2 regions of the Actinoplanes sp. NPDC023714 genome follow, and region 2 is predicted to be linked to the other one. Evidence: riboswitches for the same ligand, from Rfam matches in the RefSeq annotation. Region 2 holds a riboswitch; the other holds the start of a gene.

Region 1 (6,415 bases), on a different contig from region 2:
CAACCCGCCCACCCACGTCGGCAAGGCGGAGCTGCACGGGCTGATGGAGCGCTGGCTGCCCCGGCTCGCCCCGGACGGCGTGGCCTGGCTGGTGATCAACCGGAACCTGGGCGGTGATTCGCTGCACACCTGGCTCACCGGTCTCGGCTGGCGGGTGGAGCGTATCGCCAGCCAGAAGGGCTTCCGGGTGCTCAAGGTCGGCCGAAATTCGGCTGACTGACGGTCGGCCACCGGGGAGGATGCCGCCATGGGTTACGTGGATGTCGCCGGCGTCGGATTCGTGCTGCCGGATGGGCGAGAGCTCTTCTCCGACGTGTCGTTCCGGGTCGGCGAGGGCGCGAAGGTGGCGCTCGTCGGTCCGAACGGGGCCGGCAAGACGACGCTGATGCGCATGGTGGCGGGCGACATCCCGACACAGTCCGGGACGATCGCGCGCTCCGGCGGGCTCGGCGTGATGCGCCAGTTCATCGGGATGATCGGCGATGACCGTACCCTTGAAGATCTTGCCTTGTCCCTGGTCTCTCCCGCACTCGGCGCGGCAGGCGAGCGGGTCCGCAAGGCGGCCGCGGCCCTCGACGAGACCGAGAAGAGCCAGATCGCGTACGCGAACGCCCTGGCCCACTGGGGCGAGGTCGGCGGCTACGAGGCGGAGGTCCTGTTCGACACGGTGACCGTCGCGATCCTCGGCAAGCCGTGGGAGGAGGCGAAGGACCGGATCGTCCGGACGCTCTCCGGCGGCGAGCAGAAACGGTTCGCGCTCGACCTGCTGTTCCGCGGCGGTGACGAGGTGCTGCTGCTCGACGAGCCGGACAACTTCCTCGACGTCCCGGCGAAGCGCTGGCTGGAACAGCGGATGCGCGAGTCGTCCAAATCGGTCCTCTACGTCTCGCACGACCGGGAGCTGCTGGCGCAGACCGCGGACCGGGTGGTGGCGGTCGAGGGCGGCGGCGCCTGGACGCATCCGGCCGGGTTCGCGTCCTGGCACGAGGCCCGCGGCGACCGGCACGAGCGGATGGAGGAGCTGCGCCGCCGCTGGGACGAGGAACACGAGAAGCTCCGCGAACTGGTCTTCACGCTGAAGAACAAGGCCGCCTACAACGACGGGCTGGCCTCCCGCTACCAGGCCGCGCAGACCCGGCTCCGCAAGTTCGAGGAGGCCGGCCCGCCGCCGCTGCCGCCGAAGGACCAGGCCGTGAAGATGAACCTGCGCGGTGGCCGTACCGGCAAGCGCAGCGTCATGTGTGAGCAGCTCGAACTGGAGAACCTGACGTTCCCGTTCGACCTGGAGATCTGGTACGGCGACCGGGTCGCCGTGCTGGGCGCGAACGGCACCGGCAAGTCGCACTTCCTGCGACTGCTCGCGGCCGGCGGATCCGAGCCCGACCTGGAGCACAAGCCGGTCGACGGCGCGCCGCTCACCCACGTGATGCACGACGGCAGGGCCCGGCTCGGCGCCCGGGTGCGCCCCGGGCACTTCTCGCAGACCCACGACCGTCCCGAGCTCATGGAGAAGACGCTCGTCGAGATCCTCTGGCGCGGCGACGAGCACCGGTCCGGTGTGGACCGTGCCGGGGCCATGAAGGCGCTCAACCGGTACGAGCTCGCGGCGCAGGGCGATCAGCGGTTCGGCACCCTGTCCGGCGGGCAGCAGGCGCGGTTCCTGGTGCTGCTGCTGGAGCTCTCCGGCGCGACCCTGCTGCTGCTCGACGAGCCGACCGACAACCTCGACCTGGCGTCGGCCGAGGCGCTCGAGGAGGGGCTGAAGGCGTTCGACGGCACGGTGATGGCTGTCACCCACGACCGCTGGTTCACCCGCTCCTTCGATCGTTTCGTGCTGTTCAGGGGCGACGGCGAGGTCGTCGAGGTTCCCGAACCGGTTTGGGACGTGCGCTGAGCTGGCTGGCTCCGCTTCGCTCCGCGGCGATTGCCTTGTAACCGGTGAGATCGGACGCGGTTTCCCGACACCCGCAAACCCCACGGGTGCCGGGAAACCGAGTCCGATCTCACCGGCGGCAATCGCTAGCGTTCATGTGATGGGTCGGGTTAGGGTCCGACTAGTAGAACAACCCCACGGGAGTCCGGGCACCGGGCTGAGAGGGGGGCTGATGCGGCCCCCGACCGTCGAACCTGATCCGGGTCATGCCGGCGCAGGGAGGAGTGCTTCATGCACGGTTTCTTTCCGTTCCCCCGGCTCCACGTCATCACCGACTCGCTCGACGTCGTGCGCGGCGTGGCGGGCCACGAGGACGTGGCCGTCCAGATCCGGGTCAAGAGCACCGACGCGGTCGCGTACGCGCTGACCGTCGCGGCCCTGGAGATCCTCCGGCCGGCCGGCACGATGTGCCTGGTCAACGACCGGGTGGCGGTCGCGCTCGCGGCCGGGGCGGACGGCGTCCACCTCGGTGAGGACGACCTCCCGGTGGAGGCGGGCCGCAGGGTGCTCGGGCCGGACGCGGTGATCGGCGCGACGTGCCGGAACCCGACCGCCGCCCGGGCCGCGGTGGCCGCCGGCGCCAGCTACCTCGGCACCGGGCCGGCGTTCGCGACGTCCACGAAGGACGGCTTACCGCCACCGATCGGGCCGGCCGGGGTCGCCGCGGTCGTCGACGCGGTGCCGGGCACGCCGGTGCTGGCGATCGGCGGCATCACCGCCGACCGGGTGCCGGTCCTGCCGTCGTACGGCGTCGCCGCGATCGGCGCGTTCGTCGCCGACCCGAAGCGCGCGGTCGCCGAGTTCCTCGAAGCGCTCCGATGAGGGTCGCCGTCGTCGGCGGCGGGATCATCGGTCTCGCCATCGGCCGTGAGCTGCTGCGCCGGAACGCCGACGTCACCGTCTACGACCCCGCGCCGGCCGGGACCGGCGGCGCCTGGCACGTCGCGGCCGGGATGCTGGCGCCCGGTGGGGAGTCGGCGTTCGAGTTCCCGTTCCTGGAGCCGTTGCTGGCGGCGTCGAACGAGCTGTGGCCGGCCTTCGCCGATGAACTCGGAGATGTCGGTTATGACGACGCCGGCACGCTGAGTGTCGCCCTGACCGCCGACGATCTGGCCGAGGCGCGGCGCGAATGGGCGCACCAGAAGCTGACGACACTCACCGGATCGCAGGCGCGTGATCTCGAGCCTGCTCTGTCCCCTCGGGTCCGGGCAGGTGCCTTCGCTCCCACCGAGCGTCAGGTCGATCCGCGCAAGGTGGTGGCGGCGTTGCGAAGAGCGCTGAATGGCCGCATTGTGCGTCGGAACATTTCGAATTTATCCGAAATGGAAGGCAGGGTCATTGTTGCGGCCGGCTGCGGGACGGCCACACTCACCGGCCTCCCGATCCGCCTGGTCAAAGGCCAGATCCTCCGGCTGCGCGGCGAACCGGGCCTGCTCAAGCACGTCGTCGACGGCGCTGCCGACGGCCGGCACGTCTACCTCGTCCCGCGCGCCGACGGCGAGGTCGTGGTCGGCGCGACCCAGGAGGAGCGGTCCGACCGGGCGATCACCGCGGGCGGCGTGCACGACCTGCTGCGGGCCGCCCTCGACCTGGTGCCGGGCCTCTCCGAGCACGAGATCGCCGAGTGGACGGTGGGGCACCGTCCCGGGACCCCGGACAACGCGCCGATCATCGGTGCCCTGAACGACCGCGTCATCGTCGCCGCCGGTCATCACCGCAACGGGGTGCTGCTCGCCCCGATCACCGCACGGCTGGTGGCGGATCTGGTGCTGACCGGCGCCGCGGATCCCCTGATCGACGCTTTCACCCCCGGGAGGTTCGGATGCGCCTGACGATCAACGGCCAGGACCGGAGCCGGTCCGAGTCCTGCACGGTCGCGACCCTCGTGGCCGAGCTCATCGCCGCCCAGCGTGGGGTGGCCGTCGCCGTCAACGGGACCGTGGTGCCGCGCTCCACCTGGGGCGAGGTCGACCTCGCCGACGGTGACCGGGTCGAGGTCCTCACCGCCGCGCAAGGAGGCTGAGATGTCGTTCCTCCCGGACAACGGGCTGATCCTCGGCACCGGTGGCGCGCAGAGCCTCGCCGCCCTCGAGGAGGCGATCGAGGCGTCCGAGACTACGCTGGTCACGGTGGCGCTGCGCCGGGTCGACGCGGCCGGGCCGGGCCTGCTGCCGATGCTCGACCGCCTCGGCGTTCGGGTGCTGCCGAACACCGCGGGCTGCTACACGGCCGGCGACGCGGTGAAGACCGCGCAGATGGCGCGCGAGGCGTTCGAAACCGATCTGATCAAGCTCGAGGTGATCGGCGACGAGCGGACGCTGCTGCCGGACGGCGTGGAACTGCTGAAAGCGGCCGAGGCGCTGGTGGCGGACGGGTTCACGGTCCTGCCGTACACCACCGACGACCCGATCCTGGCCCGCCGCCTCGCCGACGCCGGATGCGCCGCGGTGATGCCCGCCGGCTCGCCGATCGGTTCCGGTCTCGGGATCTCCAACCCGCACCACATCGAGCTGATCCGGCAGAGCGTCGACGTGCCGGTGGTCCTGGACGCCGGGATCGGCACCGCCTCGGACGCGGCGCTCGCCATGGAACTCGGCTGCGACGCGGTACTGGTCGCGAGCGCGATCACCCGGGCCGACGACCCGGCGGCGATGGCCTCGGCGATGCGTCACGCGGTCGCGGCGGGTCGTCTCGCCCGTACCGCCGGGCGCATCCCACGCCGGTTCCACGCCCTCGCGTCCACTCAAGACGACGGCATCGCGCAATGGTGACGCCGGGCGGGCTCGTCGTGCTCACCGACCGGCGGTCCGCCGCCGGGCCGCTGGTGGAAGTGGTCGCGGCGGCGGTCCGCGGCGGCGCCGAGTGGGTCGTTCTCCGCGAGAGAGATCTTCCGTACGCCGACCGCGCCGCTCTCGCGTCGCGACTGCGGAGACTACTGCCGGCCGGGCGGCTGATCGTCGCGGGACCGGACCCGCTCGGCGGCGACGCCGTGCATCTGTCCGCGGCCGATCCGCTGCCGGCCGGGGTTCCGCTGGTCGGACGCTCGTGGCACGGAACCGAGCCGCTGTCCGATGTGGATTACGTGACCCTGTCACCGATCTACCCGACCGCCACGAAGCCCGGCTACGGCCCGGCTCTGGGCCCGGCATCCGCCGCCGCGACGGCCGGTCCGATGCCGTGGCTGGCCCTCGGCGGCGTCGACTCCGCCGCCCGGGCAGCCGAGTGCGCCGAGGCGGGCGCCGACGGAATCGCGGTGCTCGGAGCCATCATGCGAGCCGCCAACCCTCAACGCGTAGCGAGCGAGCTGGCCGGCGCTTTCGCCGCGGCCAAACGCCGCCCCCGCGACCCCTCCCGCACCCCTGCCCCCGACTCCCGCGACCCCTCGCGCACCCCTGCCCGCGATCTTGTTGATCTGTGCAGGGACGGAGCTGCCCCAATCAACAAGATCGGGAGTGGAGGGCTGGGGTCGCTCCCGCCTCCTCGCGATCTTGTTGATTCGTGCAGGGACGGAGCAGCCCCAATCAACAAGATCGGGAGTGGGGAGCTGGGGTCGCTCCGGCCTGGTCGCGATCTTGTTGATTTGGGTGGGGGCGGGGCTGCCGGGATCAACAAGATCGGGAGTGGGCGGGTTGTTAGGGAAGGGGCCGTGGGGGAGGGGGTGGGGACGTGGTGACGCCGCCTGTTGTGCTGACCATCGCCGGGTCGGATTCTGGTGGGGGCGCTGGGATTCAGGCCGACCTCAAGACCTTTGCGGCTCTGGGTGCGTTCGGCACGTCGGTGATCACGGCGATCACCGCGCAGAACACGCTAGGGGTCACTGCTATCCACGGGGTGCCGGCGGACATCGTGGCGGCGCAGCTCGACGCGGTTCTCTCCGATCTGCCGGTAGCGGCCGTGAAGGTCGGCATGATCTCGGATCCGGCGGTCGCCAAGGTGATCGCGGAGCGGGCCGGTGACCTTCCGAACCTGGTGATCGACCCGGTTCTGGTGGCGACCGCGGGCAGCCGGCTCGGCGAGGCGGCCGTGGTCGGGGTGCTCCTCCCGTACGCCATGGTCGTGACCCCCAATCGGCACGAAGCCGGCGCCCTCCTCGGAAGGGTGATCGAAACGGCCGAGGAGATGGCCTCGGCCTCGGCCGAGCTTGCGGACCTCGGGCCACGCGCGGTCGTCGTGACCGGAAGTGAGCTCGCGGTCGACGTGCTGCGGCACGGCGGTGAGACCTCGCTGCTGCGCGGCGAGCCGGTGGCGACCCGGAACAACCACGGTTCCGGCTGCACCTTCTCGTCGGCGATCGCGGTGCGGCTGGCGGCCGGCGATCCGATTCCGGACGCGGTCGCGGCGGCCAAGGAGTACGTGCATCGCGGGCTGCGCGGCGGCAGCTCGTGGCGACTCGGGGCGGGACCCGGGCCGCTGGATCACTTCGGCTGGGCCGTCTAGGTCCTCCTTTTAGCCCGGTGCGCGGCCTCGTGCTGCCTCGCGCCG
Region 2 (6,415 bases):
AACGCCTCCCGAACCGGCCGGGCACCACGCCGAACCGGGGCACGACCACGTCCATCCGCACGCCGACGAGGTCAAGGCCGGGATCTGCGAGTGGGCGCCCACCGAGGGGACGAAGGCGTACTGATGGAGCTCTTGACCTATCCCTTCATGCTGCGTGCCCTGGCCGGCGCCCTGATCATCGGCCTGGTCGCCCCGGCGCTCGGGATCTATCTGGTGCAGCGCCGGCTGTCCCTGATCGGCGACGGCATCGGTCACGTGGCGCTCACCGGCGTCGGGGTCGGGCTGCTCACGAACAACTCGCCGGTGCTGGCCGCCGTGGTGGTCGCCACGATCGGCGCGGTCGGCGTCGAGCTGATCCGCGAGCGCGGCCGCACCTCCGGCGACCTGGCGCTGGCCCTGCTCTTCTACGGCGGCATCGCCGGCGGCGTGGTCCTGGTGGGCCTCTCCGACAACGGCAACTCGAACCTGATGCAGTACCTCTTCGGGTCGCTGCTCACCACCTCGCCGCAGGACCTCGTGGTGATCGGCGGGCTCGGCGCGGCCGTGCTGGTCGCCATGCTCGCGCTGCGGCCGGCCCTCTTCGCGCTCTGCAACGACGAGGAGTACGCGCGGGTCAGCGGCCTCCCGGTGCGGACCCTGAACATCCTGCTCGCGGTGGTGACCGCGGTGACCGTGACGATCGCGATGCGTACGGTGGGCCTGCTGCTCGTCTCGGCCCTGATGGTGGTGCCGGTCGCGGCCGCCCAGCAGGTCACCCGCGGTTTCCGCACGACCATGGCGGCCGCCATGCTGATCGGCGTGGCCGCGGCCGGCGCCGGCATCGTGGTCTCGGCCGAGGCGGACACCGCCCCCGGCGCCACCACGGTGCTCCTCGCCCTGGTCGCCTTCCTCGGCGCGACACTCGCCGCGGCGGTGCGGCGGGCCCTCATCCGGCGATCCCACCCGCCGGTGGCCGCGGAACCTCCGGACGTCGTGTTGCATGGTTGAGCCGGAGACCGCTGTACGGTGGTCGCAGCCATGACGACCACCGGTTATGAAGCGTACGAGTCGGCGGGGGCGCTGTTGCGGGCCCTCTCCGCGCCCATCCGTGTGGCCATCGTGGTCGAACTTGGCGCCGGCGAGCGCTGCGTGCACGACCTCGTGGAGAAACTGGGCGCCCCTCAGCCCCTGGTCTCCCAGCACCTGCGGGTCCTGCGCGGCGCGGGCGTGGTGCGGGGTGTCCGGCAGGGCCGGGAGATCGCATACTCCCTGGTGGACGAACACGTCGCCCACATCGTCGCCGACGCGGTCAGCCATGCCAGGGAGAGCCGACTGTGAACCCCGAAACGACCCAGCGAAACACCAAGCAGCGCAGCGCCGTCAGCGCCGTCCTCGCCGAGACCGAGGGCTTCCACAGCGCACAGGATCTGCACGCGATGCTGCGTGACCGGGGCGAGCGGGTCGGGCTGACCACGGTGTACCGGACACTGCAGGGCCTCGCCGACGCCGGCGAGATCGACGTGATGCGCCCGCCGGGCGGGGAGCACCTCTACCGCCGCTGCAGCCAGGGACACCACCACCACCTGGTGTGCCGGTCGTGCGGCCGGACCGTCGAGGTGGCCGGCCCGGCCGTGGAGTCCTGGGCCGAGAAGGTGGCGGGCCAGCACGGCTTCGTGGACGTGTCGCACACGTTGGAGATCTTCGGGACGTGCGAGGAATGCGCCAAGAAGGGGTAGCTGCCAAGCTTCCCCTGTGAAGCTCTACGCCGACCGGCTCCCCACCGCGATCCGCCAGCTCCTCACCGACATCCTCGTCGTCCTCTGGATCTATCTCTGGATCCGCGTCGCCCTCTGGATCCACGACACCGTGGAGAAGCTGGCCGTCCCCGGTCAGAAGCTGGAGAGCGCCGGCGCCGGCATCGCCGACAACCTGGCCGACGCGGGCGGCAAGGTGGGCCGGGTGCCGGTCGTCGGCGACGACCTGACGAAGCCGTTCACCGGCGCCGCCGACGCGGCCCGCTCGATCGCCGACGCCGGCCAGCAGCAGCAGGATCTGGTCGGCCAGCTCGCGATGATCCTCCCGGCCATCGCGATCTCGGTGCCGATCGCCCTGGTCCTGCTCCTCTGGCTGCCGCTGCGCCTGCGCTGGATGCGGCGGGCCGGCGTGGCCGCCGCGGTCCGCGACGACCCGGCCGGCCGTGACCTGCTGGCGCTGCGCGCTCTCGCCGGCCGGCCGCTCAGCGAGCTGACCAGGCTGGGCCCGGACATCGCGCAGAGCTGGCGGGCCGGCGACGACGAAGCGGTGGATGCGCTGGCCGAGCTGGAGCTCAGGAGTCTCGGGCTTCGGCGGACTCCTCGTCCTCGCCCCAGTCGCGGTGCGCCAGCGGCAGGATGACCCAGAGCGACAGGAACCAGAGACCGGTGATCACGGTGAGCGGGATCGCCCACTTCCAGTCCAGCACGTAGTCGGTGATCAGCAGGACGCTGCTGACCATCGAGATGAGCATGAAGCCGAGGCCGCCGCTGGCCATCCGGTGCGCGTACCGGACCAGCTCGGGCTTGCGGCCCTGCCGGAACAGCGCACGGTGGAACGCCACCGGCGAGATGATCATCGCGGTGGCGAAGGCGGCGCTGATCAGGGCGACGATGTACGTGTCGCGCTGGAACTCGGTGGCCTTCGGGAATCCGTTGCTGAACGGGAGGGTGAGCAGGAAGGCGAAGAGGATCTGCACGCCGGTCTGAGCGACGCGCAGTTCCTGGAGCAGGTCCGCGAAGTTGCGGTCCCAGCGCTCCTTCTCGGACTCTTTTTTGCGAGGGGATGGTGTATCGACCGCCATGACGCGCCAGCGTTCCCACTGGCGGGCATGGTCAAACGCCGATACGTGCCAGGACCGCGTCGGCGAGCTCACGCGGCGCCTCCTCCGGAACCCAGTGGCTGACGCCCCGCATCGCCCAGAGCTGGTAGTCGGCGGAGACCCAGTCGGCGGTCCGCAACGCCGCGGTGAGCCCGACCACGCCGTCCCTGTCGCTCCACACATAGGTGGTCGGCACGGTGATCACCCCGGTCTTCGCGATCTGATCCGAGGAGAACGCCCGGTACCAGTTGAGGCCTCCGGTCAGCCGGCCCGGCTCGCGGGCGGCGTCGACGTACCGCTGCACCCGCTCGGCCACGAGCGGCCGCAGCATCCAGCGCAGCACCATGGCGTCCCGGGCCAGCAGCAGGCGCTCGGCCCGCGCCGAGCGGAACACCTCGAAGTACGCGAGGCGCGCCTTCTGCGAGGTCCGCACCCGCAGGGCGAGCAGCAGCGCGCGGGGGTGCGGCACGGAGACGGCGGTGAGCGTCCGCAGGCGCTCCGGGTGATTCGCCGCGAGCAGCCAGCCGACCTGCGCGCCCCAGTCGTGGCCGACCACGTGGGCGCGCTCGACGCCGAGCTCGTCGAGGACCGCGAGCGCGTCGGCGACCGCTTCCCGCAGCCGGTAGGCCTCGACGTCCCGCGGCCGGGCGCCGGGTGAGTAGCCGCGCTGATTGAGCGCGTAGGTGCGCAGTCCCGCCTCATTCAGAATCGGGATGATCCGCTCGAATTCCCGATTGTCCTGAGGAAAACCGTGCAGCAGAAGGACGGGCTCACCGTCAGCGGGTCCGCTCTCGGAGATCTCGAAGGTCAGCCCACGAGCCTTGATTTCCGTCCGTGTTAGGTTCATCCGAGCAAATGTAATCCGACAGGGGAGCGCACAGCGCTGAGAGTGCGGCGAAAAGCCGCAGACCCTAGTACCTGATCTGGGTAATGCCAGCGCAGGAAGCTCGGTCTCTTCTCTATGCACGCGTCTCTTCCCGGTGACCGCTGGGAGGCGTCATGAAAAACGACAACAACCACCGCTGGCGCACGATAGACATCGTGATCGCCTCCGTCATCGCCGTGGCCTTCGGCGTGATCTTCTGGGCCTGGGGCACGGTCTGGAGCGTCACCGAGAGCGCGTTCGCGTTCTTCCCGCCGGCCCAGGCGATCCTCTACGGCATCTGGCTGATGCCGGCCGTCCTCTCCGGGCTGATCATCCGCAAGCCCGGCGCGTCCCTCTACACCGAGACCGTCGCGGCGATCATCTCGGCGCTGCTCGGCAACCAGTGGGGCGGCACGGTCATCGTCCAGGGCCTCTGCCAGGGGCTCGGCGCCGAGCTGGCGTTCGCGGCCCTGCGCTACCACTCCTGGAAGCTGCCGGCCGCCCTGCTCGCCGGCGCGCTGACCGGCCTGAGCGCGGCGATCTTCGACTTCGTCGTCTGGAACTCGGAGTACGCGCTCGGCAGCTACCGCATCCCCTACGCCGCCTTCACCGTGGTGAGCAGCGTGATCATCGCGGGCCTGGGCAGCTGGGCACTGGTCCGGGCGCTCGCGCCGACCGGCGTCCTGGACCGGTTCGGAGCGGGCCGCGACAGGGCACTCATCTGAGCTATGAGTGAGGTTCAGCTCCGCGGATTCGGGTGGCGGCACGCCGGGCGCCGCGCCTGGGCGGTCCGCGGGCTCGACCTGCACGTCCGGCACGGCGAGCGGGTGCTGCTGCTCGGTCCCTCGGGGGCCGGCAAGAGCACCCTGCTCGCCGCGCTGGCTGGCCTGCTGCCGTCCGATTCTGGTCAGTCCGAGGGCACCATCGAGATCGACGGGCTCGACCCGGCGAAGGCCCGGGACGCGGTCGGCATCGTCTTCCAGGATCCGCAGACCCAGCTCGTGATGGCCCGCAGCGGCGACGACGTGGCGTTCGGCCTGGAGAACCGGGGTGTGCCGGCCGCCGAGATCTGGCCCCGGGTCAGCGACGTGCTCGATCGCGTCGGCTTCCCGTACCCGATCAATCGCTCCACGGCGGCGCTCTCCGGCGGTGAGGCGCAGCGCCTCGCGCTCGCCGGCGTGCTGGCCCTGCGCCCCGGCCTGCTGCTCCTCGACGAGCCCACCGCCAACCTCGATCCGGCCGGCGCGGACCTCGTCCGGGAGGGGATCACGAACGCCACGGGTCCGGAAACGACCATGATTGTCGTGGAGCACCGGGTCGCCGAGGCGCTGCCGCTCGTCGATCGGGTCGTGGTTCTGGAGCCGGGTGGCGGGGTGCGCGCCGACGGCACTCCCGAGCTGGTCTTCGCCGCCTACGGCGACAAACTGGCGGAGGAGGGGGTCTGGGTGCCGGGCTTCAGCTTCGCGCCGGTCAAGGCCACTTCACGGTCAAGTTCTTCTTTCGTACGGGCGGAGCACGTGGCTGTCCAAGGCCGCCTCCGACCGGTTTCGATCGCCGCGGGCGAGGCCGAGGTGCTGGCCGTGACCGGGCCCAACGGCGCCGGCAAGTCCACCCTCGCGCTGCTGCTGGGCGGGCTGCTCGCGCCCACCTCCGGGCGGATCATGGCGTTCGGCGACAAGCGGCCGCCGCACCGGTGGCGGGCCGCCACGCTGACCCAGCGGATCGGGTCGGTCTTCCAGAACCCGGAGCACCAGTTCGTCACCGGCCGGGTCGCCGACGAGCTCGCGCTCGGGCCCCGCCGGATCGGCCGGTCCCCCGCCGAGATCCGGGCCATCGTCGACGAGCTGCTGCAACGCCTGCGGCTCGACCGGCTCGCGGAGGCCAACCCCTACACGCTCTCCGGCGGTGAGGCACGCCGCCTCAGCGTCGCGACGGCCCTCGCCACCGCGCCCCGGCTGCTCGTGCTGGACGAGCCGACGTTCGGCCAGGACCGGCGTACGTGGCTGGAACTGATCACTCTGCTGGCGGAGCTGCGCACGGCCGGCCACGGCATCGTCGCGGTCACCCACGACGACGCGTTCGTGCGTACCCTCGCCGATCGCACCGTCCCCCTCGGCGAGCCCGACCCCGACCCGCTCCCCCGGAGGGTCCGCCCGTGACCCGGCTCCCTCTCCTCTCCGCTCCCGGGACGTGCGCATGACCCTCGCCCTGGAGCCGATCGCCGACCCCTCGGCGCCGCTGGCCCGCCGCAACCCGGTCGCGAAGCTCGGCGCCGCGCTGCTCTTCTCGCTGCCGCTGATCGCCACGGTCGACCCGTTCACCCCGGCCGTGGCGCTGCTGGTCGAACTGGTCCTGCTGCCGTTCTTCGGCGTGCGCTTCCGGCACCTCGCCAAGCGGGCCGCGCCGCTGCTCTTCGCGGCCGCCGGCGTGCTCGTCGCGATGACCATGTTCGCGGCCGACCGCAGCGGCGCCCTGCTCTTCTCGGCCGGCCCGTTCGACGTGACGACCGGGGTGCTCGCCGGCGCGACCGGCCTGATCCTGCGCCTCTTCGCGGTGGCACTGCCCGGCATCGTCGTCTTCGCCACGACCGACCCCACCGACCTGGCCGACGCGCTCGTGCAGAACGCGAAGGCCCCGGCCCGGTTCGCGATCGGCGCGCTCGCCGCGTTCCGGCTGCTCCCGCTGCTCGCCGACGAGTGGCGGACGCTCACCCTGGC

What was found. Region 2 has a riboswitch for thiamine pyrophosphate ahead of AB0G10_RS39665 (ECF transporter S component). Riboswitches for the same ligand answer to the same signal wherever they lie in the genome.
Region 1: it holds a riboswitch for thiamine pyrophosphate, as region 2 does, so the genes downstream of both, AB0G10_RS30955 (thiamine phosphate synthase) here and AB0G10_RS39665 (ECF transporter S component) in region 2, are expected to answer to the same signal.

What each region holds. Positions count from the first base shown of each region.
Region 1 covers NZ_JBFAAR010000008.1:191,561-197,975, forward strand. Annotated here, with positions in the region: gene AB0G10_RS30945 (methyltransferase) at 1-220, shown strand, start outside; gene AB0G10_RS30950 (ATP-binding cassette domain-containing protein) at 248-1,894, shown strand; TPP riboswitch at 2,061-2,171, shown strand; gene AB0G10_RS30955 (thiamine phosphate synthase) at 2,165-2,755, shown strand; gene thiO (glycine oxidase ThiO) at 2,752-3,765, shown strand; gene thiS (sulfur carrier protein ThiS) at 3,756-3,956, shown strand; gene AB0G10_RS30970 (thiazole synthase) at 3,958-4,704, shown strand; partial or broken gene AB0G10_RS30975 (thiamine phosphate synthase) at 4,698-5,252, shown strand; gene thiD (bifunctional hydroxymethylpyrimidine kinase/phosphomethylpyrimidine kinase) at 5,603-6,370, shown strand.
Region 2 covers NZ_JBFAAR010000014.1:124,077-130,491, forward strand. Annotated here, with positions in the region: gene AB0G10_RS39630 (metal ABC transporter ATP-binding protein) at 1-124, shown strand, start outside; gene AB0G10_RS39635 (metal ABC transporter permease) at 124-987, shown strand; gene AB0G10_RS39640 (metalloregulator ArsR/SmtB family transcription factor) at 1,018-1,317, shown strand; gene AB0G10_RS39645 (transcriptional repressor) at 1,314-1,715, shown strand; gene AB0G10_RS39650 (hypothetical protein) at 1,732-2,373, shown strand; gene AB0G10_RS39655 (DUF6328 family protein) at 2,306-2,815, opposite strand; gene AB0G10_RS39660 (alpha/beta hydrolase) at 2,847-3,680, opposite strand; TPP riboswitch at 3,691-3,796, shown strand; gene AB0G10_RS39665 (ECF transporter S component) at 3,833-4,423, shown strand; gene AB0G10_RS39670 (ABC transporter ATP-binding protein) at 4,427-5,857, shown strand; gene AB0G10_RS39675 (energy-coupling factor transporter transmembrane component T) at 5,895-6,415, shown strand, end outside.